Regions from separate parts of the Paenibacillus sp. alder61 genome, predicted to be linked through region 2. Evidence: predicted binding sites of a transcription regulator. Region 2 holds the regulator's gene; each other region holds the start of a gene.
The links. Region 2 encodes Rex, which represses fermentation and respiration genes when NADH is low (regulators of the CRP and FNR family bind a similar motif). Its sites were predicted from a motif close to TTGTGAAATATTTCACAA; they were not measured.
Positions count from the first base shown of each region.

Region 1: a site for Rex is predicted at 4,269-4,286, ahead of LBW89_RS09900 (cytochrome ubiquinol oxidase subunit I). Genes of this name have one in related genera too.
Region 3: a site for Rex is predicted at 6,017-6,034, ahead of LBW89_RS01565 (DUF2249 domain-containing protein). Genes of this name have one in related genera too.
Region 4: a site for Rex is predicted at 5,687-5,704, ahead of LBW89_RS07365 (flavocytochrome c). Genes of this name have one in related genera too.

Region 1 covers NZ_JAIUDG010000008.1:27,703-35,338, reverse strand. Annotated here, with positions in the region: gene LBW89_RS09920 (catalase) at 1-500, shown strand, start outside; gene LBW89_RS09915 (ABC transporter ATP-binding protein) at 677-1,465, shown strand; gene LBW89_RS09910 (hypothetical protein) at 1,469-3,136, shown strand; gene LBW89_RS09905 (nitrous oxide-stimulated promoter family protein) at 3,595-4,149, shown strand; gene LBW89_RS09900 (cytochrome ubiquinol oxidase subunit I) at 4,373-5,776, shown strand; gene cydB (cytochrome d ubiquinol oxidase subunit II) at 5,763-6,779, shown strand; gene cydD (thiol reductant ABC exporter subunit CydD) at 6,779-7,636, shown strand, end outside.
Region 2 covers NZ_JAIUDG010000015.1:32,772-40,407, reverse strand. Annotated here, with positions in the region: gene LBW89_RS16700 (tetratricopeptide repeat protein) at 1-40, shown strand, start outside; gene dinG (ATP-dependent DNA helicase DinG) at 224-3,082, shown strand; gene LBW89_RS16690 (redox-sensing transcriptional repressor Rex) at 3,118-3,780, shown strand; gene LBW89_RS16685 (amidohydrolase) at 3,758-5,056, shown strand; gene LBW89_RS16680 (DUF5590 domain-containing protein) at 5,108-5,593, shown strand; gene LBW89_RS16675 (hypothetical protein) at 5,815-6,348, shown strand; gene LBW89_RS16670 (AAA family ATPase) at 6,341-7,636, shown strand, end outside.
Region 3 covers NZ_JAIUDG010000001.1:349,913-357,548, reverse strand. Annotated here, with positions in the region: gene LBW89_RS01595 (YlbF family regulator) at 1-315, shown strand, start outside; gene LBW89_RS01590 (hypothetical protein) at 391-684, shown strand; gene ilvB (biosynthetic-type acetolactate synthase large subunit) at 771-2,492, opposite strand; partial or broken gene LBW89_RS27825 (radical SAM/SPASM domain-containing protein) at 2,582-2,831, shown strand; gene LBW89_RS01580 (BlaI/MecI/CopY family transcriptional regulator) at 3,322-3,699, shown strand; gene LBW89_RS01575 (M56 family metallopeptidase) at 3,701-5,281, shown strand; gene LBW89_RS01570 (hypothetical protein) at 5,351-5,689, opposite strand; gene LBW89_RS01565 (DUF2249 domain-containing protein) at 5,711-5,950, opposite strand; gene LBW89_RS01560 (DRTGG domain-containing protein) at 6,270-7,604, shown strand; gene LBW89_RS01555 (YtpI family protein) at 7,625-7,636, opposite strand, start outside.
Region 4 covers NZ_JAIUDG010000005.1:232,027-239,662, reverse strand. Annotated here, with positions in the region: gene LBW89_RS07385 (beta-glucosidase family protein) at 1-207, opposite strand, end outside; gene LBW89_RS07380 (glycoside hydrolase family 3 N-terminal domain-containing protein) at 284-3,208, opposite strand; gene LBW89_RS07375 (LysR family transcriptional regulator) at 3,401-4,282, opposite strand; gene glf (UDP-galactopyranose mutase) at 4,456-5,559, shown strand; gene LBW89_RS07365 (flavocytochrome c) at 5,805-7,352, shown strand; gene LBW89_RS07360 (aldo/keto reductase) at 7,459-7,636, opposite strand, start outside.

The DNA.
Region 1 (7,636 bases), on a different contig from region 2:
CGTCGGAGGATAAACTGCTGCAAGGGCGGCTGTTCTCCTATCCGGATACGCAGCGATACCGCCTGGGGGCGAATTACCTGCAAATTCCGGTGAACTGCCCGTACGCCCCGGTTCGCAATCATCAGCGGGACGGCTTGATGAATGTCATGCAGGATCCGTCGCCGGTCAATTACGAGCCGAACAGCTCGGAGGAGAGCCCGAAGGAGGATCCGCGCTACCGCGACAGCGTTGTTCCGGTTAGCGGACAGATCGGCCGTGAGCGGATCGCCAAAACCGACGACTTTACGCAGGCGGGTGAACTGTATCGCAGCTTTACGCCGGAAGAGCAGGCCCATTTGATCAGCAATCTCGTCAATGACCTGCGTCAAACGCCGGAACAAACGCAATTGCGGGCGATCTGCAACTTTTTCCGGGCTGACATTCAGTATGGGATGCGCGTAGCTCAAGGCCTGGGCGTCGACATCAGCGGGGTTATGCCGGGTGCGGGAGCGCGGGAGTAATCGACGGAAAACACCATAACTATGATAGACGGAGCCGATGGGTTCCGTTTTTTTATGCCTTATGTAATTGATTTCCTTATTTTGATTCGGGATAATTGGTTTTAATTGAGGTGCCCTAGAGGAGTAGGGGAAGGAGAAAAAATAAGGCACAAAATCACGTAGAAAGGGTTGAGAGAATGGTTGTCGCTAACGAACCTATCATCACCATGCGGGATTTAAGAATGCGATTCGGCGAGAAATTTGTGCTGAACGGGATCGATCTGGAGGTGCATCCCGGACAAATCATCGGATATATCGGGCCGAATGGCGCGGGGAAAAGCACGACGGTCAAAATTATGCTGGGACTGGTAGAAGGGTACACCGGCGAGGTGCGGATATTGGGAGCCCGCCCGCAGGACGGCGGCGTGGAATACAAAAAACGGATCGGTTACGTGCCGGAGACGGCGGAGATGTACGATACGTTGACGGCCAAGGAGTATTTAACGTTTATCGGCGAGCTTTACGGTCTTTCGGAAGATTCGGCCGAGCGGAAAGCCCGCCTTCTGATGGAGCAGTTCGGTTTAAAGGACGTGTTCAACGTTCGCATTGCCACATTTTCCAAGGGGATGAAGCAGAAGGTTTTGCTGATCTCCAGCCTTTTGCATAACCCGGATATTTTGTTTCTGGACGAGCCTCTCAGCGGGCTGGACGCGAACAGCGTGATGGTCGTGAAGGAAATCCTGGCGCGATTGGCGGCGCAGGGGAAGACGATTTTCTATTCCTCGCACATTATGGACGTCGTGGAAAAAATCAGCCACCGGATCATTCTGCTGGACGGCGGGCGGATCGTGGCCGACGGCAGTTTTGAGGAGTTGAAGGGTCAAGGCCGGGAAGGATCGCTGGAACAGGTCTTTAATCAGCTCACCGGATTTGACCGGCATCAGGAAATCGCGGATCAATTCGTGGCGATCGTGCAAGAGGTGTAGCCGATGAACGAGATGAGACTACTAAAATTTCTCGATGGGTTCCGCGGACTGTTCGAGAGGTTTGGCGTGGACTATCCGGTGATGCGCCGCATCCTTCAAATCAAGCTGACTATGGACGGACGCAGGGTGCCTACCATTATCGGGAAAGCCCGCAAGAAGGCGGACCGGGCCGGCCATAAACTCTATGACGGACAGGAAGCGGAGAAAAATCAATTCTTCAGCTCACTTTGGCTCTACCTCATCTTTGGGGCGCTAAGCTCGATGTTTGTGGCGTTGGGAGACAACTTTATTTTTCAGATGAGTCTGGTGTTCGGCATTCTTATGTTTATGGTCATGACTTCGCTGATTTCGGATTTCTCCTCCGTGCTTCTGGACATCAGGGACCGGCACATTCTGTTCAGTAAGCCGGTGACGCCCAGGACGATCGGGATGGCAAAAACGCTGCATATCTTCATCTACATGTTCTGCCTAACCGGAGCTTTAGGCGTCGTTCCGTTTGCCGTGGGCCTGTATCGCCATGGGGTTGTCTTCGCGCTGCTGTTTGTGGCTGAACTGATATGGATGGACTTGCTGATCGTGGTGTTTACGGCGCTGATGTACCTGGCCGTGTTGAAATTTTTTGACGGGGAGCGGCTCAAGGATCTGATCAATTATGTGCAGATCGGTCTGACCATCGGCCTGGCGCTGGGCTACCAACTGTTATTCCGCTTGTTTGAGTTTGTCGACCTGCAGGCGGCTATCCAGCCTAGATGGTGGCAGTTTTTGGTCCCCCCCGTCTGGTTCGGAGCCCCTTATGAAGTGCTGATCCATGGAGACAGCAACCGGGTGCTTCTGGTACTTTCCCTGCTGGCCCTGTTCGTGCCTGTGGCGGCGATTCTGGTTTACATTCGGGTGATGCCTTCCCTGGAAAAATATTTACAGAAGCTGGCCGATCCGGGCACCCGGAAAAAAGAGGGCGCGGGAAAAGCGGTGAAAACCATCTCCCGGCTGCTGTGCGCAAGTGCGAAGGAACAAGTATTTTTCCGCTTCGCTTGGACAATGATGGGAAACGAGCGGGAGTTTAAGCTGAAGGTGTACCCTTCCCTTGGTTTTTCGCTTATTTTTCCGTTGATTTTCCTGTTCGCTATGGGCGAAGGCCGAGGGTTTGCCGGTCTGCCGGGAACCTCGAAATACTTGTTTATTTACTTTTGCGCTTTGCTGGTCCCTTCGGTTCTGATCATGCTTCGCTACTCGGGAAGTTATAAGGCGGCCTGGGTTTATCGGGTGCTTCCTTTGGGAGAGGACGTGGTTCCGATCTATCGCGGGACGCTGATCGCGGCCATAGTACGATTGGTGTTGCCCGTTTATGTGCTGGAGGCGGCCTTGTTCACGGTGTTGTTCGGTTGGAGAATCCTCCCCGATCTGATCGTCGCCGGCTTGGCGATTCTGGTGTATTCGGTACTCTGTTTCGGATACTTGAGTAAGGCGCTGCCGTTCTCGGAACGATTCGAAACGGCGCAGCAGAGCGACGGACTTCGGACGATTCCGCTTATGCTGCTGCTCGGGGGAATGGCGCTCGTCCATTACGCGGCAACTCTGCTGAGCTTTGGCGTCTATATTTACGCCGCCTTGCTGCTGGCGGCTAATTGGGTGCTGTGGCAGCGGGGGTTCGCGGTCAAGACGCGCGGTTAGGCGCGGGGGGATGGCCGGAGCTGGCTCGGGGCATAGCACTAAGAGATTTAACAACAAACAAGTTCGGCGGCGGACAAGCCCAGCCCCTCCCTTTGCAGCGGGGCAGGTAAATAAGGGCTCTTTATGCACTGACGCTGCCTTAAACCTGACCATGGCGCTGCCGATCCGCAATCTCTCTTGCCGCCCGTTATAATAACGGCGTTTTGGGCCGTTATTTCGCCCCGATTCGCCTTTTTGGGAAAAATAGCGGCGAAAAAGGGCCTTATTTCACTGATACGGGTCCCAAAATCAGGTTTCGGCCTGTTTTTTCCTAAAATAAGGCCCCAAAAGACCGCTATTTCTCACCGAAGGGACAAATTCGACAAAATAATGCCCAAAAAGGCCCTTATCCACCCGCCCGGCTTTCCGGGCCGGAACTATCGACCCACTATCACCCCACTGGAGGATGAGAGAGACCTATGAGTCACGCAAACGATACGCAGCAAGCCTTGAGCCGGGAACTGGAAGGACCGCGAATCCGCCGCGAGAAAAAAACGGTGCAGCATATGATCGCCCTTTACTGCGGTAGGATGCACCGCTCTCAGGCGCAAATAGCGCATGCACCGCAAGCGGAGGAAGGCGTGCCGACGTCCGCCCCTGGACCAGCATCCGGACCAGCACCCGCACCCGGACCCACACCCGAACCTGCACCCGGACCTGCACACGCACCCAAACCAGGTCCTGGGTCCGCGACCCGACCCGCGCCCTTAGAGGCGGCGGATTCCGCACCCGGCCTCGAGGGAAAGCGATTATGCCGGGAATGCGAGGACTTGCTGACTTACGCGCTTAAGCGGTTGACGTACTGCCGTTTCGGCGAGAACAAAACGACCTGCGCCGCCTGTCCGGTTCACTGCTACGCGCCGGAGCCCAGGGAGGCTATCAGGAAGGTGATGCGTTATGCCGGACCCCGGATGCTGTGGACCCACCCCGTGCTGACAGTAAGGCATTTGATCGATGGAAGGACCCGCCATTAGCGCGGGTCTTTTTTGTCCGCTTATTCGCCCTGACACATATTTTTCACAGATAAGGTACATGTCGCAAAGCCGCGTCAAATCAAGGTTTTTCAAATTTGTTCACCATTGTGACATCTATCATGTGATTCTTGTCACAAAATTATTACTTTTACCCCGTGTATCTTCATAATTCCGTGATAGAATTCACATTAGTTAAGAATTATTAGAAAGAGGGAAGAAAAATATGGATCCGTTAATGCTTGCACGACTTCAATTCGCAGCGACAACCATTTTTCACTTCTTCTTCGTGCCTTTGTCCATCGGGCTTGTGCTGCTCGTGGCCATCATGGAGACGATGTACGTCGTCAAAGGCAAAGAGGAGTACAAGAAGATGGCGAAGTTCTGGGGAAAACTGTTCCTGATCAACTTTGCCGTCGGGGTGGTTACGGGGATTATTCAGGAATTCCAGTTCGGGATGAACTGGTCGGATTACTCCAGGTTCGTCGGCGATGTCTTCGGCGCCCCGCTGGCGGTCGAAGCCTTGTTCGCCTTCTTCATGGAGTCCACCTTTATCGGGCTATGGATCTTCGGCTGGGACCGATTGTCCAAGAAGGTTCATTTGCTCAGCATTTGGCTGGTGGCGCTCGGAACGACGGTTTCCGCGTTCTGGATTTTGGCGGCCAACTCCTTTATGCAAAGACCGGTTGGCTTTGAAATCAACAACGGCCGGGCCGAGATGAACGATTTCTTCGCGTTGATCTCGAACGGTCAGCTATGGGTGGAGTTCCCGCACACCGTATTGGGAGCTTTTGCAACCGGCGCGTTTATGATCACGGGGATCAGCGCCTATAAGCTGCTGCGCAAGCAGGATGTACAATTTTTCAAAAAATCGTTCACCATCGCCGTGATCGTCGGCCTGATCGCCTCTTTCTCGACGGCGCTGTTCGGCCATCAGCAGGCGCAATACCTGGTGAAAACCCAGCCGATGAAAATGGCGGCGTCCGAAGGGCTTTGGGGCAAGAGCGGAGATCCCGCGCCTTGGACCGTGTATGCCCATATTGATCCAGGCAGCGGGAGCAACACGTTTGAAATCAAAATTCCGTATCTGCTCAGCTTCTTGTCTTACAGCAAATTTTCCGGTGAAGTGAAAGGGATGCACGAGCTTCAAGCGGAGTACGAGCAAACCTATGGACCCGGCGACTATATCCCTCCGGTAAGAACGACGTTCTGGAGTTTCCGGATCATGATCGCCGCAGGCTGCCTGATGATCCTGTTGGGTATGTACGGCGCGTATCTGGCCTGGCGCAAAAAGCTGGATCAACCGAACACTTGGTTTTATCGCTTTATGCTGTGGGGCATCTCGCTTCCGTTCATCGCCAACACCGCGGGCTGGATTATGACGGAAATCGGGCGTCAGCCTTGGACGGTGTTCGGGTTGATGCAGACAAAAGACAGCGTCTCGCCTAGCGTCACTTCCGGGCAACTGCTGTTCTCCCTGATCGCGTACTGCGCGATTTATACCGCCTTGGCGATCGTTATGGTTTATCTGTTCGTGAAGACGATCAAGAAGGGTCCGAATGCCGAAAACACGAGCGACGATCATTCGTCCGATCCTTATGCGAAGGAGGGTTACCATGCTGTCTCTTAATGAACTTTGGTTTGTGCTAGTAGCCGTCCTGTTCATCGGTTTCTTCTTTCTCGAAGGATTCGATTTCGGGATCGGTATGAGTACGCGTTTCCTCGCCAAAAATGATATGGAACGCCGCGTATTGATCAACTCGATCGGTCCGTTCTGGGATGCCAACGAAGTGTGGCTGCTGACCGCGGGCGGCGCGATGTTCGCGGCTTTCCCGAACTGGTACGCCACGCTGTTCAGCGGATACTACACTCCGCTTGTCGTTCTGCTGCTTGCCCTGATCGCGCGCGGGGTGGCTTTTGAATTCCGGGGCAAAGTGGCCAACGGAAAATGGAAGGGTACCTGGGATGTCGCGATCTTTGCGGGCAGCCTCCTGCCGCCGTTCCTCCTTGGCGTCGTATTTTCAGGCTTGCTTAAAGGCCTGCCGATCGACGCGGATATGGAGATGAAAGCCGGATTGTTCGATATGGTCAATCTATATACATTGGTCGGCGGCGTGACCGTTGTCGTTCTGTGCCTGGTTCATGGTTTGATGTTCGCTTCGCTCCGTACGACGGGAAGTTTGAGAGAGCGTGCGCGCAAGCTGGCGCAAAAACTGCTGATTCCGCTGGCCGCCTTGTTCGTCATCTTCGCCGTCATGACCTACTTCCAAACGGACGTCTTTAAAGTCCGCGGGGGGATTTTGACTGCCATGGCCGTCGTCGGCGTCGTCTGCTTCCTGCTGGCGGGCATGTTCATGTCGAAGCAGCGGGACGGCTGGGCTTTCGGGATGACGGGGGCGCTGATCGCGCTGTCCATCTCCGGCGTGTTTGTCGGAATGTTCCCGCGCGTTATGATTAGCTCGATTAATGAGACGTTTTCGCTTACAATTAATAATGCGGCATCTGGTCCATATTCCTTGAAGGTGATGACCATCGTAGCGCTGACGCTGCTGCCGTTCGTATTGGGATATCAGATTTGGAGCTACTTTGTTTTCCATAAACGGGTTCATGAAAAGGAGCATCTGGAGTACTAATGGGTCGCGGACTAATGAAGTACGGGGGAATCAAGCCGGTCATGGCGATCATGGCCGGACTGACCCTGATTCAAAGCATCGCTATCATATTGCAGGCAACCTGGCTGGCGGAGGTCGTCTCCGCCCTGTTTGCCGGCGCCAAGCTGCAGGAACAAGCCGGCGGGGTCGGTTTGTTCCTGCTTGCGTTTTTGGTCCGGCAGGGATGTGGTTTGCTCATGCAAAAAACAGCTTACCGCTTTGCCGAGCAGACCGGCCGGTCGCTGCGCAGGCAGGTGCTGGCCAAGCTGTTTGAGCTGGGTCCGCGGTTTGCCGGACAGGAAGGAACGGGGAATCTGGTTACACTGGTGCTGGAGGGCGTGACGAAATTCCGGAACTACCTGGAGCTGTTCCTGCCGCGGATGCTCGCGACGGGAATAACGCCGGTATTGGTGCTGGCGTACGTCTTTACGCTCAATGCGACTTCGGCGATTATCCTGATGGTGACGATGCCGATCCTGATCGTGTTCATGATTTTGATCGGGCTGGCGGCACGGAAGCAGACGGAGCGCCAGTGGCAGACCTACCGGACCCTGTCCAATCATTTCGTCGATTCGCTGCGCGGCCTGGAGACGCTGAAGTTTCTGGGGCGGAGCAAAACGCATATCGATTCCATCGAGCGCGTCAGCGATTCCTACCGCTCCGCGACGATGCGGACGCTGCGCGTCGCGTTCCTGTCTTCGTTCGCGCTCGATTTCATCACGATGCTGTCCGTGGCCTCGGTGGCCGTCAGCCTGGGCCTGCCGCTAATCGAGGGGCGCATCGAATTGCTGCCTGCGCTGACCGTGCTGATCCTGGCGCCGGAGTATTTCCTGCCGGTG
Region 2 (7,636 bases):
GAAACTGAAATACGGCAATGAACTGACCTCCCTGCTTTAAACAAGGAACTGATTCGGATTTATCCTATTTTGATCCATTTGGAAGAAACGGTGTGTCCCAAAATCGCGGGAGACATCGTTTTTTTTCTGGAGGGGGGCCTTTGGAGCGCTTCACACAATTTTCAAATCGGGCCACTTCTGTTATGCTGTAAAAGAGACTGGAACGAAAGGGACTTAGGAATCAATGAAATATGCCGTACTCGATTTTGAAACGACAGGAAACCAGTCCTCTGATGAAATTATTCAAGTAGGGCTTGCCATTATAGATGAAGAACAGAATATTTCCCAAGTTTATCGTTCCTTCGTAAAGCCGGGGATTCCGATCCCCCCGTTCATTACGAACCTGACGGGGATTACGGAAGAGGATGTCCAAGACGCGCCGGAACTGGATGAAGTCATGGTGGACCTGGTTCCTCTTTTGAGCGATACCGTGCTCGTCGGGCATAACGTCGCTTTTGATTTTAATTATTTGCAGAGCGCGCTCGATAAAACGGGATATTTACCGTTTACGGGGCGGATTCTCGATACGATGGATTTCTTGAAAATCTTTTTTCCTTCCCTGACCACCTATCAATTGGGGATGGTGGCCGCCGAGTTCGGCGTGGAGCATGAACGCCCGCATCAGGCCGACAGCGACGCCTTGGCGACGGCTCTGATCTTCCTGAAATGCCTGGACGAGCTCAAGGAACTGCCGCTAATCGTGGTGCAGCGTCTGGCGGACCTGTTCGCCGGCGAGGACAGCGATCTCGGCTGGTTCTTCGACGCCATGCTGCAGGAGAAGGAACGGGAGGGGGAAGCGAGTCCGGACGGCTTCGTGTATTACCGCCAGTTTGCGCTGCAGGTCGACGACTGGATGGATATCGAACCGGCCAGAAGTGATCTGGTTCACAACCCGCTCAAGGACGTTTCATTCGAGCAGTTTATGGAACAGGTCCGGGACCGCCTCAAGACGAAGCTGCCGGACTACGAGGAACGCGAAGCGCAGAATATGATGCTGTCCGAAGTCAGCAAGGCGTTTGCCGAGGACAAGCATCTGCTGATCGAAGCCGGGACAGGGACGGGAAAGTCGCTGGGGTACCTTTTGCCGGCCATTTATCACAGTGTAAAGCAGGATGAGAAGGTGATGGTCAGCACGCACACGATCAATCTGCAGGAGCAGCTGAGGGAAAGGGATGTTCCCCTGCTTACCGAAGCGGTTCCGTTCCCATTCCGGGCCGCCGTGTTCAAAGGGCGACAGCACTATTTGTGTTTGCGCAAATTTGAACATAAAATTAATAGAAGAGACTTTGCTTCACCTAAAGAAGAAATCATCACCGCCGCCCAGATGATCGTGTGGTTGGCGCAAACCGAGACGGGCGACGACGAGGAGCTGAACCTCGGAAACCGTGGAGGAGATTTCTGGGAAACCGTGGCGAGCGAGTCGGACTCCTGCCTCGGCCGATCCTGTCCATGGTTTCGCAAGTGCTATTATCACAAAGCGAAGCATGAAGCCGGCGTAGCGGACGTCGTCATCACCAACCATTCCAAACTGTTTACCGATATTCAGGCCGGACACCAGCTGCTTCCGGGTTACGAACGGTTGGTCATCGATGAAGCCCATCATTTGGAGGAAGTCGCCGGGAAACACCTGGGGCTCCAGATGAAGTATTTCACCGTTGTTCACACGCTCACCCGGTTATTCAAGGACAGCAAGACCGGGCAATTCCCGAATTTGCGCATGATGTTGGATCAGTCGGGAAGCGAAAAGTCGGGCGAGTGGTGCTCCGTCATCGACGGGCTGTATCCGACCCTGGTCGATGTGAAGGAAGTCTGGGACCGCCTGGCGGATCAGATGTTCAGCCTAATGCCGGAACGCAGCGACGCGGCGCCTGGAGATCCGGGGCAATTCGTGCTGCGCCTGCTGCCCCAGAAGAGACCGAAGCAATGGGATACGCTGGCTGAGCTGGAGAACCAGATTTATGTCGCTCTGGGCGACGTGATCCGCAAAGCGGAAAGGCTGATCGGCGAGTTGAAGGACGATGAGCATGACTTCGGCTATGACAGCCTGATCACCGATATCGGCGGCTTATTGAAGGACCTTGCCACCGAGCGGGAGGCGCTCCGCTTCTTTATCAAGCTGGAAGACGCGAATACCGTCTACTGGATCGAAGGCAACGGGAATTACCGCAGCAAATCGCTGCAAATTTTTGCGGTGCCGATCGATGTGAGCGCCCAATTGAAGGAATTTTTCTTCAACAAGAAGAAGAGTGTAGTGATGACCTCGGCGACCCTCTCGGTCGACAAGTCTTTCCAGTATATGATCGATCAATTGGGGCTTGCCGAAGCGGCGGAGCAGGATCGGCTCAATACCGCCATGCTCCCGTCCCCGTTCAATTACAGGGAGCAGGCGCTGCTGGTCATTCCGCGGGATTTTCCAAGTGTGAAAGGCAGCGTCGGAGACGACTATTTTGTTTCCACGCTCGTTCGGTCCCTGGCCGATACGGCGACCGCCACCCATGGCAGGATGCTGGTTCTGTTTACGTCCTACCGAATGCTGCGGCAGGTGTATGACCCGCTGAAGGAATTGCTTTCCGAGCGGGGCATCACCGTGATCGGGCAAGGGATGGACAGCGGGAGCCGGACGAAGCTGACCCGCAGGTTCCAAGGGCAGCACGCTTCGGTTTTGCTCGGCACGAGCAGTTTCTGGGAAGGCGTCGATATACCCGGGGAGGCTTTAACGAGTCTAGCCATCGTCCGGCTGCCGTTCCAACCGCCGAACCATCCGCTGGTGGAAGCCAAGAGCGAGCGGCTGCAGCAAGAGAAGAAGAACCCGTTCATGAAGCTATCCGTTCCCCAGGCCGTCATCCGTTTTAAACAAGGTTTCGGCAGATTGGTCCGCTCTTCGCAGGATCGCGGGATCGTGGTGGTTTATGATACTCGGATCTTGGAATCTTATTACGGTAAATACTTTTTATATTCTTTGCCCGGACCGAAAATGGAGCATATGCCGCTGGAGCAGATGGTGCCGCGGATTTCGGAATGGCTCAACGCCGGGGAATCTTAAGTGTTCCTCAAATCGTGTACGTAGGGGGAAATTTGATGAAATCGGAAAAAATCTCGGATGCGGTGGTTCGCCGCCTGCCGGTGTACCTGCGTTTTCTCAATGAACTCAGCCGCCGGGAGGTGCCGACGGTATCCTCGCAGGAGCTTGGGCAGAAGCTGGATCTGAATCCGGCTCAAATCCGCAAAGACCTGGCTTATTTCGGCGATTTCGGCCGCAAAGGGATCGGCTACGACGTATCGTATCTGATCGAGAAAATCCGTCAAATTCTGAATTTGGATCAGCAGATTAACGTCGCTTTAATCGGGGCCGGTAACCTGGGCCAAGCGTTGTCGAATTATAACGCGTACTTGAAAGATAATATGAAGATTGTGGCGGTTTTTGACGCATCCCCTCACAAGATCGGGACGCAGATCAACAATATTACGATTCAGCCGATCGACGAGTTGGTCGATACGGTCCGAAGCAACAACATCCGAATCGGGATCATCACCGTTCCCGATGTGGAGGCGCAGCGGGTTGCCGATCAATTGGTGGCTGCGGGAATCGGAGCGATTCTGAATTTCGCGCCGACCATCTTAAAGGTACCCTCCGAAGTGCGCGTTCATGCGGCGGATTTCACAACCGATTTGATGAGTTTGGCCTATTATCTGGATGCTGGAAAGGAACATACGGAACATGACGCGAAAATGGCTGATTAAAGACGGGACCTTTGCGGTGCAGGATCAGAAGACCCCTGTCATTCGGGGCTATATGCTGGTCGAAGGAGACCGGATCACATATGTCGGAACGGAGCGGCCGCAGGGCGTGGAAGGGGCCGAGACGTTTGACGGCAAGGGCCTGTTGTTTCTCCCCGGCTTGATTAATACGCACGGTCACGCGGCGATGTCGCTTTTGCGCGGCTACGGCGACGACATGGTGCTTCAGGAGTGGCTGCAGGAGAAGATGTGGCCGATGGAAGCGAAATTTACCGGCGAGGATGTTTATTGGGGAACGGCGTTGTCCGTGCTGGAGATGTTGAAAGGCGGGACCACCACCTTTTTGGATATGTACGACCATATGGACCAGGCGGCTGCCGTGGTCGAAAAATCGGGAATCCGCGCCGTTCTAACGCGCGGTGTCATCGGGCTCTGCCCGCCTGAAGTGCAGCAAAGCAAGCTGAACGAGGCGGTCAATTTTGCGCGCGAGTGGCACGGCAAGGCCGACGGGAGAATCACCACGATGATTTCGCCGCATTCTCCATATACTTGTCCTCCGGATTACATTGAAAAAATTGTGCAAGCGGCGCATGATCTCGATTTGCCGATGCACACGCACATGTCGGAGACGAGAGCCGAGGTGGAGCAAAATGTGGCCGACTACGGCGTCCGCCCGGTTCAGCACCTGCTGAATCTCGGCATGTTCAGCCGGCCGACGCTGCTGGCCCATGCCGTCCACTTGACGGACGAGGAAATCGGCGTTTTGGCCGAGCACCGGGTCGCGATATCTCATAATCCCGGAAGCAACCTGAAGCTGGCTAGCGGCGTGGCCCGCGTTCCCGAGCTGCTCAAGGCCGGGGTTACCGTATCGCTGGGTACGGATGGACCTGCCAGCAACAATAACCTCGATATGTTCGAGGAAATTCGTCTGGCGGCACTGATTCATAAAGGCGTATCGGGAGACCCGACGGCAGTTCCGGCGGCTGAGGCGCTGCGCATGGGGACGGAATACGGGGCGAAGTCGTTATTTCTCCAGGATACGGGTCGACTCGCTGCCGGCATGAAGGCGGATTTTATCGCCCTGAACACGGAACAGGCGCATTTTCTGCCTCGTACGGACTATATTTCCCATATCGTGTATTCGGCAGGGCCGAAAGATGTGGAGCATGTTTGGGTGAACGGCAAGCAAGTGGTCAAACATGGCGCTTGTCTCACGCTCGACGAGGAGAAAGTAAGGTTTGAAGCCCAAGCAGCGTTTGAGCGCCTTCTCGGCCGATAAGACGATCTATAGGATGTTGATACTACGCCGATCGGGGAAAGGAAGAGAAGGTTGAGAAACAGAACCAAATGGATCTTGCTCTCCCTTCTGATACTGGGGCTCGTCCTCATCGGGCTTCACCGCTACTATCTTTTTGTTGAGCAGGATTTATGGCGGGGAGAGAAGCAAGCGATTCAGCGGGCGATGCAAGAAACTGGGCTGACGGAGGCCGATGAGGTGTGGAAATCCGTCTGGGATCAGGTATGCTGGGTCGTGCAGGGGAAGGACGAAAACGGCCGGGAAGTGATGGTCTGGCTGCCGGAAAAGGGGACTCCGGAAGTGAAACCCATGGACGAGGGCGTATCGGAAAGTCAGATCCGGAAAATCATTAAAGACAAATTTCCCGGGATCACCCCTGTACGACTGATGCCGGGCATTTACAACGACCAATATGTATGGCAGCTCTTTTACAAAGAGAAAGCTCATCATTATTACCGGTTCTTCCGTTTCAGCGATGGAGAGCCGTTGGAAGAAGTGTTTACTTTGCCCAACCGGTAACATATTATTTCGATTGAACGGATGAATAAATTTGTGTTTTTGCCAAAAAGCAGTCCTTCGGGGCTGTTTTTTTGATAAAATTTAAAATAAATTCACAACTTGATTCGAAATCGTATATACGATGTGATATACTCATCTTTGTAAGTTTATTTTGCATACTCGTCTACTATTCACTGATATACTATTCATTTATATTTTTGTACACCAAGGAGGACATCAACGTGAAATTGCGTGTTGGACCGATTGTGGCTAGTGTGGCCGTATCCGCACTGTTGTTGTTCGGAGGATGGTTTGCATATCGACATTGGGCTGTGGAGAGCCCGTTTGAACATAAAGTCAACGCTATGGAAGGTGTAAGAAGTGTACAAACGAATATTACCCCAAAACAGGTGGAGTTGAAACTCGATTTGGAACCCGGGACGGATTTGGGGAGCCTCGTTCAGCAAATTGAGCGGGAGGGCGGCAAGTGGATCGGGAGCCGCGAGGTGAAGGTGGTCGTGGAAGACAAAGCCTCCGAGAAGCTGAACGATTTGTGGGACAAGGCTTTGTTCCCGATTGCCCAAGCTATGGAAAAGAAGGAGTACACCGATATAACGACTACACTGGATGAACTGCAAAAGCAGGTTAAAGGCGTTTCGGCCAAAGCGGAAATGGACGAGAACAACGTGTACATTACACTGACGGATGGTCAGGCGAGCAAGTTTGTCATCTTGCCTCGCGTACCGCAAACTTTGGGGGTGTGGCCTAATGCGTAAATGGATGATCGAAGTTGCGGTTGGGTTCGTTCCCGTCCTGCTCATATTTTTAGCTTTTGTCGGTTTTAATGTCATTCCGCTGCTCGTCGGCCTCGTGATGGTCGGTGCGCTGCTGACAGCCGTTAAAATGCGCGGCGGAATCGTCGCCACCGCTTCCCAGGAACGCAAGCGGAAGAAGGTGGCGTCGCCCGGTTTGACATTTGAAGAAATCGGCGGCCAAGACAGTGCCAAGCAGGAGCTTCGTGAAGCCCTCGACTTTATGGTGCGTCATGAAGAGATCAAGAAGTTCGGCATCCGCCCGCTGAAAGGGATTCTGCTGACCGGCCCTCCGGGGACGGGGAAAACGCTGATGGCGAAAGCGGCGGCCCAGTACACGAACGCCGTGTTTGTCGCGGCATCGGGCAGTGAATTTGTGGAGATGTATGTAGGCGTGGGGGCCAGCCGGATCCGCGACTTGTTCAAGGACGCCCGCACGCGCGCGGCGAAGGAAAACAAGGAGAATGCCGTCATCTTTATCGATGAAATCGATGTGATCGGCGGCAAACGCGAAGGCGGCCAGCAGCGGGAGTATGATCAAACGCTGAACCAGCTGCTGACGGAAATGGACGGCATTTACACGTCCGACACGCCGCGGATTTTGTTGATCGCCGCCACGAACCGCAAAGAGATGCTGGACAGTGCGCTGCTGCGTCCGGGACGCTTTGACCGCCATATCCAGGTCGATCTGCCGGACAAGAAGGGCCGTCGTCATATACTCGAAATCCACGCGAAGAACAAACCGCTGGCGCCGGAAGTGAATCTGGATAAGGTCGCGGAGGAATCCTACGGCTTCTCCGGGGCACAGCTGGAGAGCGTGATGAACGAAGCGGCGATTTACGCGATGCGCGATCAATTGGAGGAAATCAAGCAGAGCCATCTTTCGATGGCGATCGATAAAGTGATGATGGGCGAAAAGACCGACCGTCAATCGACCGAAGAAGAGAAACGGCGCGTAGCCGTCCATGAGCTTGGCCATGCGGTCGCCGCGGAGGTCGTCGCTCCGGGAAGCGTCAACCAGGTTGCGCTTAGTCCGCGCGGCAGGGCCTTGGGATACGTGCGGCATAATCCCCAGGAGGAAAAGTACCTGTACACCAAGCCGTATATTGAGGGGCAGATTATCATCGCGCTCGCGGGGGCAGCGGCGGAGGAAATTTACTACGGCGGACGCAGTACCGGTTCCAGCAACGACTTCGAACAGGCGCTGAACCTGGTTCAGACGATGATGACGTCCGGGTTGACCTCGCTCGGC
Region 3 (7,636 bases), on a different contig from region 2:
GCCAAAGCATTAAAGGAGAGCCCGGAGGTGGCGGAGATTACCTCCGCCATGAAGCTGGTGGACGCCGATCCCGAGAGCAAGCGGATGCTGGACGATTTCCGCAACCGCCAGAACGAGCTGCAGCAGCAAATGATGACCGGTGAAATGCCGTCTCCCGAAGAGATGGAGAAGATGGAGAAGCTGTTCGAGGTGCTCAGCATGAACCTGAATATCCGGCGCCTGTTTGATGCGGAGCGGCGGCTCAGCGTCATTATCCAGGACGTCAACAAAATCATTACGGACAGCCTTCAGCATTTATACGGACCGCAAATGTAAAACTTGTCTCATATTTCTCCTTGGTCTTCATAGAATAGAAATATAGATTTGAAGACGAAGGAGCTGCGGTCATAAATGAAGACGGTGAAGAAGAAGAGTAAAATCAAGCATGTCGTGTATTTGATCCTGGCTTTGGCGATGCTCGTCTACGCTCTGCCCATGATTTCCTTTGAGCCGGGCGCGGGCTGGGTATCGGTATTCGGCGCGGTGTGGGCCGCCTTCGCGTTTCTCGTCATCGGCGCGCATCTGCATTTTATCCTCGGCGTAAATGAGGAGAAGCAGCGGGCGCTTGACGCGGTCCGCCGGGCGAAGCTGCGGGAATGGCAGAGCAAGTGGACGGAGGAAGGCAAGCAAGGCCATGGCATGTAAAGGAACATAAAAAAACTGTCGGAAAAGCCGGGGTTACGGCTTCATCCGACAGTTTTTTTGTTTCAGGCGGAGACGATCCTGTCCCTTTATTCGAGAATCATGCGGTCGTGGCTCTCCCCCGGGGGGACGATCGGGTACACGTTCTGCTCTTCCACGACGCGGAATTCCATCAGGACGGGACCGGGCAAATCCAGTCCCTGGCGAATGATTGCCTCCGCTTCGGACAAGCTGGAAGCGCGCAGGCCGGTAACGCCATAAGCCGCCGCGAACGCTACATAATCCGGGGAGGTAATTTGGACGGAAGAATAGCGGCGCTGGTGGAACAACTGCTGCCACTGCCGCACCATGCCGAGATAGCCGTTGTTCAGAATGGCGATTTTGATCGGCAGCCCGTAGTCCACCGCGGTCATCAGCTCCTGCAGATTCATTTGGAAGCTTCCGTCCCCGGTGACGCAGAGGACGGGCTCATGGCGTCCGGCGGCCTCCGCGCCGATGGCGGCGCCGATCGCGGCAGGCAGCCCGAAGCCCATCGTGCCGAGCCCTCCGGAGGTCAGGAACGACCGGGCCCGCTTGAACTTGTAGTGATGGGCCGTCCAGATTTGATGCTGGCCGACATCGGTGGCCACGATCGCTTCACCGTCCGTCAGCTTATTGAGCAGCGAGATCACCTCCTGGGGATTCAATGTCCCCGGTTTGGCGGTGAAGTGGGGCACGCTCCTCTGCCAGCCGGCCGCTTCCGCCGCCCAGGACCGAACGCCGCCGGGGGAGGAAGCGGCCAAGGCCGTTAGGCCCTCCAGCAGTTCGGACAAGTTTCCGTGCACTCCCAGGTGAACGGGGATATTTTTGCCCAGCTCGGCGTCATCGATGTCGACCTGAACCTTCCAGGAGTTCGGCGAGAACGCCTGGATCTTTCCCGACAGCCGGTCGTTGAAGCGAACGCCGAGGGCCAGCAGCAGGTCCGCCTGGTGGACGGCCCGGTTGGCCGCATACGTGCCGTGCATCCCCACCATGCCGAGATAGAGCGGATGGCCGGACGGAAAGGCGCCGATGCCCATCAGCGTGCTGACGACCGGGATGTCGGCGTGTTCCGCCAGCTGGCGGAGCGCTTCGGAAGCTCCCGAGGAGACCACGCCGCCGCCGGCAAGGATGACGGGACGCTCGGCGGAGGCGAGGCGATCCGCGATCAGGCTGATCGTTTCCCGCGAAACGGGGGGCACGGGCTCGTACCCGCGCAGAGTAACGTGGCGTAAAGGGGCTTGCTCCGTTTTGGCGTTCATGATGTTCTTCGGCAGGTCCACGAGCACGGGACCGGGCCGGCCGGAAGTCGCGATATGAAACGCCTCTTTGAGAATTCGGGGAAGCTGTTCCACCTCCATGACGACATAGTTATGCTTGGTCACGTCCATCGTCATGCCGAAGATATTCACTTCCTGGAAGCTGTCCCGTCCGATCAGATCGGTCGAAACCTGACCGGTCAGCACGACGAGCGGGACGGAGTCCATGAACGCGTTGGCGATGCCGGTTACGGCGTTCGTCGCTCCCGGGCCGCTGGTGACCAGCGCCACGCCGGGCCGTCCGGTGATCCGCGCGTAACCGTCCGCCGCATGAACGGCCGCTTGCTCGTGCCGGGTGAGAATGTGACGGATATCCGGACAATCGTACAGGGCGTCGTAAATCGGGATCACCGCTCCGCCGGGATAACCGAAGAGGGTGTCGACCCCTTCCTCGCGCAGGCAGCGGATAAGCAATTCGGCTCCGGTGACCGTTTTTGAAGCCTGGACAGGGTGATTCGCAGTATGGTTTGGCATTTGGTTCCCTCCCGTATTTTTGACCCATTCTAGCGGAAAGGAAGATAAGCCGGAGTGACTCCGGTCATAAAGCGGGTATATTTTTCGGATATGTGATTGATAAAAAAAGCTTGCACGTATCGATGACTCCGAGCGCGACACCCGGAGTAACGTTCTCTGCCATGGAACGGGGGAAGCAGGCGGGTTATCCCGCTGGGTGTTTAATCGCGACAGTTGAACGCGGACATCCATGATAATCATTTTCGCGGCACCCCGAGGTCCTGCCGGATGACGATGCAAGGGATCGATTATTTGCGGGAGCTGGATATTCCGAATCAAATCAATACGACCGGGTCCCGTTAAAAATTTGAAGATGATAGGGTTTCGGATACACGTCGCCAACATCCACAATTGTAGTTATGAGGTACCATCGTCGGAATCTGGATTATTAACGGGAAAAGTTCCTGTTATTGTACCGCTCTTGGCTCTTCGGTCGGATTTAGCTGGAAAAACTCCATCTATTTTGCGGCCCTATTGCCGATATACACCATTCCAGGCGAATTAGCGGGAGGTTTTCCAGCTAATTCGCCTCTGCAACCGTATACGTTCCAAATTAACGGGAAGAATTCCCTTTAATTCGAACCAAGAACCCTTTACACCGATGTGAAAATTTTCAAATCAATAGTTCAAGCTAATGTCTAATAGAATCGGCAGGGGCTCACCGCCCGTAAACCGCACATCACATTTTATGAATAGAGCGGGCTAAGCCCCAGGGGAAAACCGCTTGACACTATAACAGACAAGTGTAGAATATTAAAAGTAGACAAATGTAGAAAATGGAGGTTCGGCGATGAACTTGATGAAGAAACTTCCGGATGCCGAATTTGAAATCATGAAGGTGGTGTGGGCCAATAAACCGCCGATTACAACCGGGACGGTAATGGAGCAGTTGGGAAAGGAAAAGGCATGGAAGGCACAAACAATTATAACTTTGATGAACAGACTGGTGGAGCGCGGCTTTTTGCGGAGTGAGAAAAAGGGAAAAGAACGGACGTATTTTTCGCTGATAAGTAAGGATGAGTATTTAAAATTTGAAACCGATGACTTTATCCAGCGATTTCACGGAAATTCCTTCTCCAGTTTAATCGCTGCGTTGAACGATAGCAGGAAATTCAAGAAAAACGATCTCGATGAGCTTGAGAAATGGCTAAAGGAAAAGAGGGAGTGATTTGACGGATTTTTTATCTCTATTTATCCAATGCTCGATTTCCATGTCCTTAGTAACATTGGCGTATATGGCGATGCTTCCTTATTTGGCTAAAAGATACGCCGCAAAATGGTTATACCTCATTTGGTGGGTAGTCTCAATCGGCTGGTTGATCCCTCTCCGTCCGCATATTGCGATCCCTTTTGTTCCTGTCCATAACGGCTCGACTACCGCCCCGTTCTTGAGTGAGCACGGAGATATAAGAGCGACAACCGGCATGGTAACACGTATAGTGGGCGAAAACGACTATACGGCCGCCACTTCATTTCTGGAATGGCGGATCTTTGCGGGGATTTGGTTGATCGGTGTCTTACTGGTGTTGTCCTTCCAACTTTATCGTCATTTTAGATTTTTGAAGCTGACCAACCGTTGGAGCGAGCCAGTGGCCGAAAACAAGATCCTGGAAATCTTTGAAACTTTGACTTCGGAGTTAAATATAAAAACCAAGGTACGGGTAAAATTCTGCCGCGTTATCTCATCACCGATGTTAACCGGTTTAATTCGGCCGGTGATTCTGCTTCCCCGGGATATCATGGAGGAAGAGGAGTATCGGTATATTATGAAGCATGAACTGATCCATTTTAAACGGTTCGACCTTTGGCTTAGGTTGATGATGCTGGGAGTGAAATCCCTTCACTGGTTCAATCCCCTGGTGTATTTGATGGACCGAACGATTTCATTGTATGGCGAAATCTCTTGTGATGAGCGGGTTCTCCAAGGAGAGGGTTTTCATAAGCGAAAAAAATACGGCGAACTCTTAATAAAAGTGATCCGAAACGGATCAATAACCGGCACTTCCATATCCACCAATCTGTTTGGAGGGAAACGTAACATGCGAAAACGCATAGATTCGATAATGGCTATTCGGCAAAAAAAGAACGGTGTCGTGATCCTCGCCCTGATATTGACCGGATTGTTTTTGATATCTGCCGTCTGGAACTCCCCGGAAGCCAAGGCGGGAAATCGGCAGATTCCTTCCGCCAAGGCCGAGGCGCTTGAGGTGGTTGTGGAGAACTGTAATGTTCGAGTGCAGCTCGCTTCGGATCAAAAGCTATCCTTTGTCTCCGATGCGGAATTCATAGAGGTGGTACAAAACACCAAAAAGACGACGACTCAAATCACCATCCGGCCGAAACGAGGTCAATCCGCGACGGATGCTGCAGACATGGTCACTTTGCTTGTACCCGAGCAAAAATACAAAACGGTTACGGTCAAGGGTGACAAAGCCGGCATTTCTTTGCCGGCCTTGAACGCCGATCTTGATCTTACGATCATCGACGGAAGTTTGTCGGCCGTCCTGCCGAAGGGATTTGCCAACACCCTTAAAATGGCTGTAGAAAACGGGGCCGGAAGTCTTCATATCGATCAGGGAGCCAGTAACTACAAGCTCTCCATGGGCATTAAAGAAAGCGCACTAACCATTCCGGAGCAATTCCCCGGATACAAACATGGAGCGTCAAGTTTTACATACAAAAGCGGCAAGGGAAAGGCGCAGGTTCAAGTCGATCTCAGCGGCTCCGCCTTCTCGATCAGCGATAATTAAAAAAATCGGCCGGACCCTACCCACCACGATAGGCGCATAGAGGCCCGGCCGATTCCGATTCAAGCCCGTTTACGACTCGGGAGCCAAAGCGCTGGACAAGCGCGCCATACCGCTGAGTCCTTTCATTCCTCCGTACAGCGTGTAGAAGAAGGAGTCCGGAGCCTCCAGCGAAAAGGAGAGATACTGCTTCGGATCGATGCCGAGCATTTTTTCGAACAACTCCGCCGTGTCGTAGGCGTAAAAACAGAAGTAAGTGTATGCGAATTCCGGCATCTTCTCGGCGATCGTCACGATTTCGGCCGCGTAACGCTCCAAATCGCTTTCGGCCTCGGCGATCATGGCGAGCGCGTCTTCCAAGCCCACTTGGATGTTCAGGGTCTTTTCATCGATAATCTCAATCGTGGCCAACGGGATCACCTCCTTGGCTTCTTATTCCGTCTTTCCGATTTTCACCCGGAAAACATCCGGGCCTTGCTCCAGATAGTCCCAAGTAAAGCGTCCGGGATGCATCGCTTCAAACTGAAAACGCAGCGGCACGGGATCGTGATCGTTGACGAGCAGCATCGCTTCACCCGGCTCCAGGCCGTTGAAGGCGGCGAAGATCGTTTTATGTTTTAATTGCGGCGGATACTCCGTGGCGTTGACGGTTGTTTTGATGGTTTGGCTCATGGTTGGCCCTCCTGTTTATTTAAAATTGAAGCTTTGCACTCAGTATATCAACCGGCTCATGTGCAGTTGTGATACAAATCACAAAATAAAATCACAGGTATAATTTCTCCACAAGGCTTCGGTATTCCGACAAAGTCCAAGTGAGGCGCCTCACGAACGCTCCGCAAAAGTGCACCCTTTCAGGGAACGGATAATCAATGTAAACGAAGGTTATCGGATCTTTCGGTGGAGCTTGCTCACGGAATGTCCGCTTTTTTTTGCGTCCGGATCGTGTATAATGGATACAGAATAGTACAGATTGGGATTGGGGGTATAACAGTTGCAGGGGCATGAGGAAAGCGTAACCAAGCATGAGCAGCTGCTACAGCATATCGAGAGTCTCAAAATCGGAACCAAAATATCGGTGCGCAAACTGGCGAAAGGGATGGGAGTCAGCGAAGGAACCGCCTATCGTGCGGTTAAGGAAGCGGAGAATCTCGGGATCGTCATCACGAAGGAACGGATCGGAACCGTTCGCGTAGAGAAGAAGCCGCGGAATATTACCGACCAACTGACGTTCGGGGACGTGGTCGAAATCGTCGAAGGGCATGTGCTGGGCGGAGCCGACGGCCTGGACAAAAACCTTCATAAATATGTGATCGGCGCAATGAAGATCGACGCCATGGCCCGCTATATCGATGCGGGAAGCCTTTTGATCGTAGGGAACCGGGAGGACGCCCATTCGCTCGCACTGGAACAGGGCGCGGGCGTGCTGATTACCGGCGGTTTCGGAACGAGCCGGGAAGTCAAAACTTTGGCCGACCGCTTGTCGCTGCCGATCATCTCTTCGCGGCACGATACGTTTACGGTAGCCTCGATGATCAACCGGGCGATCTTCGACCGTCTCATCAAGAAGAAAATTATGCTCGTGGAAGATATCGTCGTGCGTAAGCCGAAGGTCAACATGCTGAAGGTGACCAGCAATATTTCCGACTTCGATCAATTGTCGATCGAAACCGGGGCGCAGCATTTTCCGGTGGTGGACGAATGGAACCGCGTCATCGGCATCGTCAGCCGCAAAGATGTGGAGGAACTCAGCGGGGACCAGAGCATAGAAAAATGCCTGACGCGCCATCCGATTACGGTCGGGCTGCAAACGTCGCTCGCTTCGGCGGCCCAAATCATGGTTTGGGAAGGGATCGACTTCCTGCCTGTCGTCGACCGCAACCGGAAGCTGATTTCTTCGGTAACGCGGAGGGAAGTGCTGCAGGCCATGCGCGATGCCCGGAATCAGCCGCAGCTTGGCGAAACGTTCGAGCATCTCATGTGGAACGGATTCGCGGAGGAAAGGGACGAGAACGGCCGGCTGTTTTTTCACGGGATGATTACGCCGCAAATGGCTACGGACCTCGGAACGATTTCCCATGGCGTGCTTACATCGCTGATGACCCAGGCGGGCCTGAACGCTGCGAAGGATGCGAGCGGGGCGGACTATGTGGTGGACAACCTGACGACGTATTTCGTCCGTCCGGTGCAGATCGAGAATCCGGTCGTCATCACGCCGGTTGTCCTGGAGATGAGCCGCCGGGCGTGCAAGCTGGAAATCGTCATGACCTATCAGGATTTCCTGGTGTCCAAGGCCGTCATGACGCTGCAGTCCATCGACCACGCTTAAGCGTGGTCATAACGCTGTCGTTATTCCGGGTT
Region 4 (7,636 bases), on a different contig from region 2:
CGGAAAGCAGGTAGCCGGAATGCTGGGATTCAGGCCGAGGTGATCCGCCGCGGCCGCTTGCTTGCGGATTCCGTGCGGCCCGTCAGCCAGAAACATACTGTTGATGCCGAGCCGCGGAATATCCTGGGACTGCCAGAAATCCTTGCCCGACATGAGAGACGCCTTCTCCTCCAACGTCATTTGCTCTATCAAGTATTTGTGTTTCATCTCCCGATACCCCATTTAGCTTTTGAGCGGTAGCCTCACAGGCTACCGCCAAAGCATTTTCTGTTTATTTTTGGACTTACAGTGTCTCCGTCTCGGCCGCTGCCTGTTTCACCTTTCTTCTCTTATGCGTCACTTTGTAGAACCCGAGTGTCAGCAAGGCCAGAAGAACGAGGTTTCCGATACCGAGGGCCAGCACCCAGAACGGATATGGCGTCACATTGATCTCGAAAGCGTTGCTGTTCGCCACGGTATACAGAATGTTGTGGCTCGCTTTTCTCATCGCCTGTTTGCCGGTATTGGTGTCCGTGCTCAACTTCGATGGCTTCTCCCCGATCGTCGTCAGCATCAGGTCGTTACCCGCGCGAATCGCCCGGTCCGTATCCATATGCGGGAACAGATCCCAGTCCGTGATGACCATGCCTTTAAAGCCCCATTCGTCGCGCAGTACGGTTGTGAGCAGTCCATAGTGCGCGCCCGCCCAAGTCGTTCCGAGCCGGTTAAAGGAGGACATGACCGCGGTGGACTTCCCTTCCTTGACGGAAATTTCAAAAGGCTTCAAGTACAATTCGCGAATGGCTTGTTCATTCGACCAGACCGCAACCCCATCCCGGTTGGTCTCTTGGTCGTTCAAGGCATAGTGCTTGATGTAGGAATATACGCCTTTGGTAAAGGCCCCTTGTACGGCGGCCGCCCCCATTTTGCCCGAAAGCAGGGCGTCTTCCGAATAATACTCAAAGTTTCGGCCCGAGAACGGTGTCCGGTGAATGTTCATGGCCGGCGCGTACAATCCGCTAACCCCGTAAACAATCGCTTCGTTCGCCATGTACTCGCCCATTTTGTGCGCAAGGTCCACGTTCCATGTCGATGCAAGGACCACTTCGCTCATAAACTGTACGCCGTTGATCCCGGTCAAGAGCGCGTTGACGCCCGCCGGACCGTCCAGATCCGTGGTGGCCGGTTTCTTGATCGACTCGATGGCTTGCGTCGCATATCCGCCAAATCCGATCAACTGGGCCATTTCATCGATGGAGAGCTGTTCCAGCAATTGGGCCCATTTCGGATCGTTATAATCCAACCCCACTAGGTCTTTCAGCTCCAGTCCATGGTCCGCAAACGTAATGTCCTTGTCTTCCGGATTGTCGACAGGCTGCTTGTTCTCCAAAGCCTTGATCAATTCCGGAGAAGCTTCCTTGTCCGCGGTGCGCTCTTTGGGCAGCGTGCCTTCCCAATCCGCCCGGGATACGTAGGTCACGTCGCCTCTGGCATCGTCAAACACATTCGTAGCTACCGTTTGATCCGAAGCGCGCTTGTTGTCCTGGTTATATACGATCGTATCTTTCACTTCGTACGTTCTGGAATCGATGACATCATGGGCGTTGCTCATCAGCTTGATGCCATATACGCCGGCCTCGAGGACATACGCCTTCTCTTTCCGGTCATCGTAGGAAGCCATCTCCTCCACCGGAATGTCGAGCTTGATCGTCTCGGATGCGCCCGGTTCAAGAACTTCCGTCTTATCGAACGCGCCCAGAACCACATGGGACTTTTCAATCCCGCCCTCGTAATAAGGCGGCGTGTAATACAGCTGAACCACGTCTTTGCCGGCTTTGTCGCCGGTGTTCGTTACTTTTACTTCAACGGAGATCGTATCTGCCGAAGTTTGATAGTTCGTAATTTCCTGTTTAAAATTCGAATAGCTTAAACCGTAACCGAACGGATACTGTACGGCTTTTTGGTAGGCGGCTTCATCCACCTGACCCGTTTTGTTGTCGACGTACCGCGTCTCATAGTAGCGGTAACCTACATAAATCCCTTCGGCATAGTTAAGAAAAGCGTGGTACTTTTCGCTCTCTTTGCCGAACTTGTCGACCGCTTTATGCTTGGTGTTGGAATAGCTGAAGTTACCGGCGTTGAAATAAGCCGGGGATGTGGTGATATCATAAGCATAGGTGTCCACCAAACGGCCGGACGGATTCACCGCGCCCGCCAGAATGCGGCCCACACTGTTGTTCCCCGTAGCGCCGGGACCGCCGATCAGGATCGCCGCATCGACGCCCTCTTTCTCCAGGAAGCCCAGTTCCATCGCATTGCTGGAGTTGATCACCACAACCACCTTCTTGAAGTTGCGGGAAGTGACCAGATCGATCATTTTCTCTTCCGCTTCCGACAGCTTCAGATAGTGACGGTCCTTCGATCCGCCGTACTCCGAGGTTTCGAACGGAAGGTCGCCGCCTTCGCCGCCGGAACGGGACAATACGATCAGCGCCACATCGGAGAATTCCTCCGCCTTCTTCAGCAAATCCTCGCTAAACTCGCTGGTGGCCGGCTCGCTTAAGGTGTAGTCGCCGCCATCCAGATTAAAGTTGTCCTGTTTCTTCTTTTCCGGCGCATGCGTGTTGTAGAAATCCGTCAACTCGCTGTTGACTTTGAAGCCCGCGTTCTCCAACCCCTGCTGGATGCTGACATTCGCACTCTCATCACCCGAGCCGGACCCGCTTCCTCCGTATACCATGCGGACGGACGCCTGGCCAAAAACGTTTACATTTTTCTCGCTGGCGCTATTCTGGTCGAGTGGAAGGACATTCCCCTTATTTTCCAGCAGGACGATCCCTTCATCCTCGATTTGTTCGACAACGGCTTTCGATTCCGCCGTCACTTGGGCTTTCTTTTCTTCGTCGATCTTGACTTTGGTCAAATACTGGTTAATGACGACCTGATAGTGACCGATGCCGACGTTAAGGGCAATGACGATAACGAGCCCCAAACTGAGACACGCCAGCCAAAACCTCCGCCAGCCCTTTTTCTCGGTCTGATTTCTTCTGGCCCAAACAAAACCGAAAGCGGCGATGAGCACCGCAAGAATGATGACCGATACGAGCAGAATTTTCAGCGTTTCCGCAATCGATACCATTGAAACGGTTACAATTGTACCGATCAGCAGCGCCAAAAAGACGACCGCCCATACCCCAAATGATTTTTTGTTTCTACCTGACTTACTCACTTCGTTCCCCCTCCTATGTAAGACGCACATTTTCCGGCCAAGCATGATCGATCGCTCCCGTTGTATGTGCTTTCATGACTGCAAATTAAGGGTACCTTATAACTTTTGAAATAACTATCAACCAATCGTTAGGGGGAGGTAACTTTTAGTTTAGCATGAAAAAAAGCCGCTTTGATGGCCCCCTCCAGCCCGTCAAAACGACTTGCATTTCTCTTTCACATAGTTTTGAAACAACGCGACCGCTTTGGATTGGATCCCTCTTTTTCTGTAGACCAGATAGATATCCTGCGGGATCTTTTCCTTCAGCCTGATCCATTTTAAGTTATCGTTTTGGAGCGATGCCTCGACAAAATCGATGGAAACCGCCACAGCTCCGTATTGTTCGCACAGCCGGTGGGCGGAGATCAAATTGCCGAATTCATGGACGACCTTAGGCGTAAATCCATATTCCAGGCATTTTTCGATAAACCCGCTTTCTTTCCCTTGACCCGCCGATTTCGTCACCAATTCTTCGCCCGCCAGATCAAGGATCGAAATCTCATCCTGACGGGCGAGCCGGTGATCCTTGGAGACGACGACAACCACTTCGCCGCCGGTAAGCCGCTCGAACTCGCATTCTTCCGCTTCCGCCGTCCCGACAACCAGGCCGACATCCACTTCCTCTTCGAACATTTTGGAGATCGGATAATCGTCCGGGTATTCCTTCAGTTTAATCTGAATATCCGGATGCTCTTTCGAGAACCGGTATAGCAGATCCACCGGGAGCACGGAGGTGATCGAGTAGGTGATCAGAACGTTCAACAAGCCTTTGCGGCCGCTGATAATGCTGATTTCTTTTTTTATGTCTTCAATCAGGTAATGGATATGCTTGGCCCGGGCATGCAGCAATTCCCCCGCCTGGGTGGCCTCCATTCCCCGAGGTCCTCTATAAAACAATTCCGCTTCCAGCTCCAGCTCCAACTGCCGGATCGTTTTGCTGATCCCCTGCGGTGTTATGTACAGGTCCTTCGCGGCCGCGGTAACGCTCTTCTTCTCGTAAACTTTAATGAAATATTCCAATGCCTCTGTATTCATGCTGGTTGAACCCCCTGATTCCATACCCTTCGAGTCGGCAAACCGAATGGTATGGTCTAGTATAACATATCGAAAGGTTGCGGTGGTCTGTAGTTGATCCCATTCGTTTTATGCTAAGATGTGAATGTGTTTTTTTATGTCAGGCCATCAAGAAAAATAAGGAGTTTCCCATCATGTACGATTACTTGATTGTCGGCGCGGGTTTGTTCGGCGCCGTCTTCGCTTATGAAGCGGGAAGAAGAGGCAAAACCTGCCTCGTCATCGATAAAAGAGACCATATCGGCGGAAATGTTTACACGGAAGAAATCGAAGGGATCCAGGTTCACAAATACGGAGCCCATATTTTTCATACGAACAGTCAAACGATTTGGGATTATGTGAACCGGTTCGCGGAATTCAACCGCTATACCAATTCCCCGATCGCCAATTACAAAGGGGAAATCTACAATCTTCCCTTTAACATGAATACCTTCAATAAGCTGTGGGGAGTGGCCAGCCCGAAAGAGGCGCGGCAAAAAATCGAAGAGCAGCGCTTGGCCGCGGGGATTACGGAGCCTCAAAACCTGGAGGAGCAAGCCATCTCTCTGGTCGGTACGGATATCTACGAAAAGCTGATCAAGGGCTATACGGAGAAACAGTGGGGAAGATCCGCAAGGGAACTGCCTTCTTTTATTATCAAGCGCCTTCCCGTCCGGTTCACGTATGACAATAACTACTTTAACGATCGCTATCAAGGCATTCCGGTCGGAGGTTACCGGGCCATTATCGAGAAGATGCTAGCGGGGGCGGATATCGAGCTGAATGTCGATTTCTTTGCGGCCAGGGACGAGCTGATGCAGCGGGCCAAAAAGGTCGTTTATACGGGCATGATCGATCAGTACTATAATTACCGGTATGGCGTTCTCGAATACCGCAGCCTGCACTTTGAAACGAAGGTGCTGGACGAATCCAACTTCCAGGGAAATGCGGTGGTCAACTACACGGACCGGGAGACGCCTTATACCCGGATTATCGAGCATAAACATTTTGAGTTCGGCACGCAGGACAAGACGGTGATTACGGAGGAATATCCGAAGGAATGGAAGCCCGGGGACGAGCCTTATTATCCGATCAACAACGAGAAGAACAATGAGATCTACCAGAAGTATAAAGCGTTGGCCGACGCGGAGCGGGACGTTATTTTCGGCGGACGGCTGGCCACTTACAAGTACTATGACATGCACCAGGTCATCGGGGCCGCTTTGACGGCGGTGGAGCGGGAGTTTGAGGAGAAGTAAAGGGGTTTTGCGGTGAAAAGCAGGATCTCCTCCGGTGTTTGCGGGCGGGATCTTGCTTTTTTATAATCGGTAAAAGGGAGAAGCGCCCCGACCGTATGTGCAACAGAACAGACATACCTCACACTATTTGTGAATTAGTTCACAATAATTGTGTTAAACCTTTGGTATAGTGAATTACGGTGAAGCCGAGAGGTTCGTACTTTCGCTCACCGTTATATTTACATATCTCAGTGGAGGGGTTCAACATGAACAGGAAAGCACCAGCAGCACTTCTTCTCATCCTCTCGCTCATGCTCGTCATCGCGGGTTGCGGCGCCGGGAACCAGAATCAGAAAGAAGGCCAAAACCAAAACAGCGCGCCAAAGGAAACCGCCGCACAGGAAACCCAGAAGGCCGAGGCCGTTTCGGGCGCGTCCGAGAAATCGTACACCCCGCTCGATCAGCTTAAAGATAGCTACGATATCATCATCGTCGGGGCGGGCGGAGCTGGCATGTCGGCCGCGCTGGAGGCTAAAGCCAGCGGCATGAACCCGGTGATTTTCGAGAAAATGCCGGTTGCGGGCGGGAACACGACAAAGTCTTCGTCAGGCATGAACGCATCCCAAACCAAGTTTCAAAAAGAGCAGGGCATCGAGGACAGCAATGATCTGTTTTACGAAGAGACGTTAAAAGGCGGTCACGGCACCAATGACAAGGAAATGCTCCGCTTCTTCGTGGATCATTCCGCCGAAGCGATCGATTGGCTGGATTCCATCGGCATCCGCTTGAACAATCTTACGATTACGGGCGGCATGAACGAGAAACGCACGCACCGTCCGGAAGACGGGTCCGCGGTAGGCCAATACCTCGTCAACGGCTTGGTCAAAAATGTGCAGGAGCAAGGCATTCCGCTCTTCGTGAATGCCGACGTCAAGGAGATTACGCAGCAGGACGGCAAAGCGAACGGCGTGAAAGTGGTTTTGAACCAAACGGAAGAGAAGACCATTGCGGCCAAAGCGGTCGTGGTGACGACCGGCGGGTTCGGCGCCAACATGGACATGATTAGCGAAGTCAGACCCGATCTGAAAGGATACGTCACGACGAACCAAATCGGCAGCACCGGGGACGGCATTCGAATGATCGAACAACTCGGCGGAATCACGGTCGATATGGATCAAATCCAGGTTCACCCGACGGTTCAGCAAGAGAAGTCCTATCTCATCGGGGAAGCCGTGCGCGGGGAGGGAGCGATCCTCGTGTCCGCCGAAGGCAAACGCTTCGCCAACGAGCTGGATACCCGCGATAAAGTGACCGCCGCCATCAATGCGCTTCCGGAGAAATCGGCCTACCTGGTGTTTGATTCCGGCGTTAAATCCCGCGCCAAAGCGATTGCGCAGTACGAAAAAATGGGCTTTGTCATTCAGGGGGATACGGTGGAAGCCTTGGCCAAGGCCATGAATGTTCCGGCCGATGCGCTTCAAAAAACGCTCGATACGTGGAACGCCGCCGTGAAGAATAAAAAAGACGCGGAATTCGGCAGAACGACCGGGATGGACAACGATTTGTCCGGAGCCCCTTATTATGCGATCAAAATCGCTCCCGGGATTCACTACACGATGGGCGGCGTCAAAATCAACACGAACACGGAAGTGTTGAATAAAGAAGGCAAAGCGATCCCCGGCCTTTTCGCCGCGGGTGAAGTGACCGGCGGCCTGCACGGCCAAAACCGGATCGGCGGCAACTCCGTAGCCGAAATCATCATCTTCGGCCGCCAAGCCGGGATTAAGTCGGCGGAGTTTGTGAAGGGACAGTAAGAAACGGGTCGCCTCCCCTCACTCAACAAACAACAAACGCTTGGGCTCATAGGAGTCCAAGCGTTTGTTCGTTTTAGTGCCGGCGCAAAAACGGAATGCTTATGCATCAAGGCAAGCCTACGCCTCGGGAACTAACGTATAGAGTGTACCACTCATCACGGCTTAATCCGATGTTCTCGGCTTCCGCACACGCCCGAATTCGGGAAGGGTGGGTTGTCCCGATGACCGGCTGGATGGCGGCGGGGTGTTTCATCAGCCAGGCAAGCACGATCGCTTCCGGCGAA